DNA from 2 places in the Paenarthrobacter sp. NPDC091669 genome. Region 2 is predicted to be linked to the other one. Evidence: riboswitches for the same ligand, from Rfam matches in the RefSeq annotation. Region 2 holds a riboswitch; the other holds the start of a gene.
The links. Region 2 has a riboswitch for thiamine pyrophosphate ahead of thiC (phosphomethylpyrimidine synthase ThiC). Riboswitches for the same ligand answer to the same signal wherever they lie in the genome.

Region 1: it holds a riboswitch for thiamine pyrophosphate, as region 2 does, so the genes downstream of both, thiO (glycine oxidase ThiO) here and thiC (phosphomethylpyrimidine synthase ThiC) in region 2, are expected to answer to the same signal.

Annotation. Positions count from the first base shown of each region.
Region 1 is NZ_JBIVTK010000005.1:28,963-32,167, forward strand. Features, by position in the region: gene ACIQLI_RS09885 (ferritin-like fold-containing protein) at 1-411, shown strand, start outside; gene thiE (thiamine phosphate synthase) at 473-1,156, opposite strand; TPP riboswitch at 1,184-1,302, shown strand; gene thiO (glycine oxidase ThiO) at 1,297-2,562, shown strand; gene thiS (sulfur carrier protein ThiS) at 2,559-2,795, shown strand; gene ACIQLI_RS09905 (thiazole synthase) at 2,800-3,205, shown strand, end outside.
Region 2 is NZ_JBIVTK010000017.1:17,490-20,694, forward strand. Features, by position in the region: gene ACIQLI_RS21495 (VOC family protein) at 1-399, opposite strand, end outside; gene ACIQLI_RS21500 (amidohydrolase family protein) at 477-1,559, opposite strand; TPP riboswitch at 1,656-1,763, shown strand; gene thiC (phosphomethylpyrimidine synthase ThiC) at 1,759-3,205, shown strand, end outside.

The DNA.
Region 1 (3,205 bases), on a different contig from region 2:
CACTTCCATGAACGCACCAAGCCCGGGGACTGGTTCGAATCCGTGATGAAGGCGTACGTCATCGACACCGTCTCCTCGGACTTCTACCGGGCTGTCGCTGCTTTCCTCGATCCAACAACACAGCAGTTCGTGGACCGGGTTGCCGCTCCCGACCAAGCAACCGAGGTTCTTCGAGTCCTTTTGCGGCGGGCCTTGGCCGATGACCCTCGACTGGCCTCACGCCTGGCGTTGTGGGGCCGCCGGCTGGTGGGGGAAGCACTGACGCAGGCGCAGAGGGTGGGCATGGAGCACCCGCAGTTGGGGCCAACGCTAAAAAGCGGTGGCGATGCCCGCGCCGCAGTCAAGAGACTGACCGGCGAGCTCGCCGAGCGGCATTCACGCCGGATGACGGCCCTGGGCCTCACCGCATGACGGCTTGACCAGGCCTCACCCTGAACGCCGTGAACGGCTTTAACGGCTTTAACGCCCAGGCTCAGGCGGCGTCCAGCGCCTCCAGCAGCGACTTGGCTGCCGTCGTCGGATCCGCAGCTTCGGTGATGGCACGGACCACGACGATCCGGCTGGCTCCCGCAGCCAGTACCTGCTCCACGTTGCTGAGATCGATCCCTCCGATGGCGAACCAGGGCAGGTTCACGGCACCGCCGGTGGTCTCATCTGCACGCTTGCTCGCTTCTGCGGCATATGTGACCAGGTCCAGTCCCACGGCTTCGCGGCCGGGTTTGGTCGGGGTTGCCCAGACCGGGCCTACACAGAAGTAATCCAGGCCTCCCTGTCCTGGTGAGGCTGCGATGGCCGCATTGACCTGTTCCGGGGAGTGGGTGGAGAGACCGATCGTGACGGGCTCCGGAAGCAACCTTCGGGCCACCGTCAACGGGAGGTCTTTTTGCCCGATGTGGAACACCGGAGCCCCGGAAACATTGGCAACGTCGGCGCGATCGTTGACAGCCCAGAGCCGTCCGTGACGTTGCGCAACTCCTTGCAGGACCGCCAGCAATTCCAACTCCTCGGCAGCTTCCAGGGTTTTGTCGCGCAGCTGGATGATGTCCACGCCACCCTCAAAAGCGGCGTCCACGAAGTCTTCAAAATCGCCTTGCCGCTTCCGGGCATCAGTGCACAGATACAGGCGGGCAGTGGCAAGGGCATCAGTCGGGGTCATGGAAACCAGAGTAGTTCCTCTAAACTGGGCACGTACTGCGGGAGCCGCGACGTTCGTTATATGACCGTCCGGCTGAGAGGGCTTCAGCGCCGACCGCTTGACCTGATCCGGCTAGTACCGGCGTAGGGAAGGAAACCGGAATGGCAGATCCCCGCCAAACCTCCATGCATGCCGACGTAGCTGTCATTGGTGGCGGCGTCATCGGTCTGGGCATCGCTCACGAAGCACGACGACTTGGCCGCTCAGTGGTGCTGATCGACCCCGCACCGGCCTCGGGAGCCACGTTCGCTGCCGCAGGAATGCTTGCCCCCGTCAGCGAACTGCACTACCAGGAGGAAGACCTCCTCGAGCTGATGCTGGAATCGTCCCGGCTGTGGCCGTCCTTCGCCGCAAGCCTGAGCCACGGAGGAGAAGACACCGGATACCGCACGACGCCGACACTCGCCGTGGGTGCCGACGCCGCGGACCGCAGGGCGCTTGCAGATCTTCGTGCGGTGCAGCGTGCCGCAGGCCTGGGAATTGAGCCGCTTTCCCTGCGCGACGCCCGGGATCGCGAACCCCTCCTCAGCCCCCAAATTTCCAGTGCCTTCGACATTCCCGCCGATCACCAGGTTGATCCCCGGAAGTTGGCGGCATGCCTGCTGTCTGGAATGGCACGCCACGCGGCCAGCGACTCCACCTGGGTTTCGGGCGCCGATGATGGGTTCGCCGTGGCTTCCACGGCGCGCCGTTTGCTCTGGGACGGAGGGCGGGTTTCAGGAGTTGAACTCGAGTCCGGTGCCGCTGTTCACTCCACCGAAACGGTGGTCGCCAACGGACTGGGTGCGGCAGGCCTGGAGGGGCTCCCCGACAGGCTCAGCCTTCCCGTGCGGCCGGTGTATGGCGACATCCTCAGGCTTCGGGTGCCTGAACACCTCAGGCCACTCCTCACCTCCACCGTCCGCGGGATGGTCCGCGGAGTGCCCGTCTACATCGTGCCCCGGGACGACGGCACGGTAGTCATCGGGGCCACCCAACGCGAGGACGGACTATCGGCGTCCTCCAACGTGGTCTCAGCCGGGGGCGTCTACCAGTTGCTGAGGGACGCCCAGGCCTTGGTCCCCGCAGTGGCGGAACTTGAACTGCTCGAAGCAACGGCCCGGGCCCGCCCCGGCACTCCGGACAACGCCCCGTTGCTTGGACGGGTCGCCGGTACCAGCGGGGATGTTGATGGCCTGGTGATCGCCACGGGATTCTTCCGGCATGGTGTCCTCCTGACGCCTGTGGCGGCGCGGATCGTGGGCGGGCTGATCCACGGCTCGCCGGACCCCCGCTGGGCCCCGTTCCGCCCCGATCGCTTCGAGACCACGACATTCCCAGTGCGGGCGCTCACGCCGGCACACGCACCCAGCAAGGAAACAGCATGAACATCAAACTCAACGGATCCGATCACGCCGTGCCGGAGGACGCTTCGGTCAGCACCCTGGTCACGGCCGTCACCGGCCGCGTCCTGGACCACCGCGGACAGGCAGCCGACGGCGGCAAGCTGGGTGTCGCCGTCGCCCGCAATTCCGAGCTGGTGCCGCGCAGCCAATGGTCCGCAACGGCGCTCGCCGACGGAGATGAACTCGAACTTGTTACCGCAGTCCAAGGAGGCTGACAGCATGACGACAGCAAACACAGAGGTCATTACTGACGCCCTGGTGATCGACGGCGTCCACTTCGGCTCCCGCCTGATCATGGGCACGGGAGGTGCCCCGAGCCTGGACGGCCTGGGCGCGGCGCTCCTGGCGTCCGGGACTGAGCTCACCACAGTGGCCATGCGGCGCTATTCACCCGCCGAAACAGGATCCCTCTTCCAACTCTTGGTAGATCACGGCATCCGCGTGCTGCCCAACACCGCCGGTTGCTTTACGGCCAAAGACGCCGTGATGACGGCTGAACTGGCGCGGGAGGCCCTGGAAACCGACTGGGTCAAGCTGGAAGTCATCGCCGACGAACACACGCTCCTTCCAGACGCCGTGGAACTGGTTGAGGCAACGGAACAGCTGGTGAACCGTGGATTCAAGG
Region 2 (3,205 bases):
CTTGTCGTAGTAGAGCTCAATGCCATTGCCTTCAGGGTCGGTGAAGTAGAACGCTTCGCTGACCAGGTGGTCGGCACTGCCCGCGAATGCGCGCGGCTCGTATTCGGCGGCAGTGGCGATGGTGGCAGCCAGTGAAGGCTGGTCCTGGAACAGGATGGCCGTGTGGAACAGACCGGCTTCCCCGCGGCCCGGAATGTGCAGGCCGGAGGCCGGGGCAAGGTGGACCACGGGCTTTCCGACGCGCCCGAGGTAGAGCCCGCCATCCTGCTCGGCCACGACTTCCAAGCCAAGGGCCCGCTGGTAGTAGTCGCTCATGACCTTCATGTCGCCGACCTTGAGCATGACGGTGCCCATGGTGAGTTCGGCAGGCAGAAGATCCTGGCTGAGTGGTGTGGTCATGTGAAGCTCCCGGTTCTGAGGTGGCCGCTCATCGGCACCTTCTATCCTACTAAATTACTTGAAGCTTCAATTTATTCCTAACGGACCAAGGAACCGCGCAGAACGATGTGCTTGAGGTGGGAAACAGCCTCCAGCTGGATTCTGGGATCCTCGGAACACAGCACGACGTCGGCACTCGCCCCTTCGCTGATGCCCTCGGCTCCCAGCCACTCCCGGGCGCGCCACGCCGCGGCGTCCAGGACCGCGGCCGGCGGCAGGCCGGCGTCGTGCAGTTCCTTCATTTCGTCGGCGATCCTGCCGTGCTTAATCACGCTGCCGGCATCCGTGCCCGCATAAATGGCCACACCGGCCTCATAGGCCTCCAGCACACGCTCGCGCCGCCGCTCCCAAAGCCGCACCATGTGGTCCGCATAGTCGGGAAACTTCGGGGCAGCCTGGGCAGCAATGTCAGGAAAGGTCGCGATATTGACCAGGGTGGGAACGATCGGCACGGCCTGCTCCACCAAACGCGGAAGGTGTCTCGGCAGCAGGCCCGTGGCATGTTCGATGCAGTCGATGCCTGCATCCAGCATGTCGTCCAGTGTGTCCTCGGCAAAGCAGTGGGCCGTTACCCGGGCACCTTCATCGTGGGCGGCAGCGATGGCGTCCTTGACGATTTTGGCGGGGAAGGAGGCGGCGAGGTCGCCCACGCCGCGGTCGATCCAGTCCCCCACCAGCTTGACCCACCCGTCACCATCCCAGGCTTCCTTCCGGACGGTCTCCACAAGTTGGTCGGGTTCGATTTCGTGCCCCAAACCGCGGAGGTACCGCCGGCTCCGGGCAATATGTCTTCCGGCCCGGATCAGCCGGGGCACGTCCGGACGTTGCTGGACCCACCGGGTGTCACTGGGTGATCCGGCATCCCGGATCAGCAGCGTCCCGGCGTCGAGGTCAGCCTGGGCCTGGGCGAGAGTGGTCTGCTCGTCAACGGCGCCGCCCACTCCCAAACCGATGTGGCAGTGGGCATCAACGAAGCCCGGGAGGACCCAGCCATCCAGCACGCGGTCCGGTGCCGTCGTGGGGCGCACAAACGTCAGGGTGCCGTCCACGGACCACATGCCGTACCGCTGGTCGTTCCGGGACACGAGCACGGGTCCGGTGAATTCGATGATCTTGGCCATGGAAAAAGCCTAGTCCGCAGGTCCAGGGAAGTTCAGGGGACGGCAACCCCGGACTCCATGTGACTGGGAGCCTCCGGGGAGCTGTGGTAGCTTCGTCTACGACCACACGGGGGCCCCTGCAGGGGCTGAGATCGGACTGATGCAGTCTGCGACCGTTGAACCTGTCCGGGTAATGCCGGCGAAGGAAGTGAGTAATCCTTTGAGCACCACCAAAACACAGCACAGCCCTGCCCAAAACCGGTCCGAATCCAGCGCAAAGACGCCGGAATCCGTGACCCAATCGCTGAAATCCCATTCATTGGCCTACCGCGAAGACCCGGACCACGGGATCCGGGTTCCCGTCACGGAGATCGCCTTGGATCCGTCGCCCAACGGCAAAGCCAACCCGGCGTTCCAGGTGTACCGCACTGCAGGTCCCGGCAGTGATCCCGTTGTGGGGCTTGAGCCCTTCCGCGCTCCATGGATCGAAGCCCGTGGCGACACCGTGGCCTACCGCGGACGGGAACGAAACCTGCTGGACGACGGCAAGTCAGCGGTTCGGCGCGGGGAAGCATCAGCGGAGTGGAAGGGCACCCAACCTGTGCCCCGCCGCGCCGTCGAAGGTAAAACCGTCACGCAGATGCACTACGCCAAGCAGGGCACGGTGACTCCCGAGATGCAGTTCGTCGCGTTGCGGGAGAACTGCGACGTTGAGTTGGTCCGCAGCGAGGTTGCCGCAGGACGGGCGATCATTCCGAACAACATCAACCACCCTGAGTCAGAGCCGATGATCATCGGCAAGGCCTTCCTGGTGAAGATCAACGCCAACATCGGCAACTCAGCCGTGACGAGTTCCATCGCGGAGGAGGTGGACAAACTTCAATGGGCCACTCAGTGGGGTGCCGATACCGTCATGGATCTCTCCACCGGGGATGACATCCACACCACCCGGGAGTGGATCATCCGCAACTCCCCGGTCCCGATCGGGACGGTCCCTATCTACCAGGCGCTGGAGAAGGTCAACGGCGAGGCGAACAAGCTGACGTGGGAGATTTTCCGGGACACCGTGATCGAGCAATGTGAGCAGGGCGTGGACTACATGACCATCCACGCCGGGGTGCTGCTGCGCTATGTGCCCCTGACCGCCAACCGGGTCACCGGAATTGTCTCCCGGGGCGGGTCCATCATGGCGGGTTGGTGCCTGGCGCACCACCAGGAGAACTTCCTCTACACGCACTTTGACGAACTCTGCGAAATCTTCGCCCAATACGACGTCGCATTCTCCCTGGGCGACGGCCTGCGCCCGGGCGCAACCGCCGATGCCAACGACGCGGCCCAGTTCGCCGAGTTGGATACCCTCGCCGAGCTGACAGAGCGGGCGTGGGAGTTCGATGTGCAGGTGATGGTGGAAGGACCTGGCCACGTGCCGTTCCACCTGGTCCGGGAAAATGTGGAACGCCAGCAGGAATTGTGCAAGGGAGCCCCTTTCTACACCTTGGGACCCTTGGTCACGGATGTCGCTCCTGGCTATGACCACATCACCTCAGCCATCGGCGCCACCGAGATCGCCAGGTACGGCACCGCCATGCTCTGCTACGTGACCCCCAAGGAACATTTGGGCCTTCCCAATAAAGACGACGTCAAGACCGGTGTCATCACGTATAAGA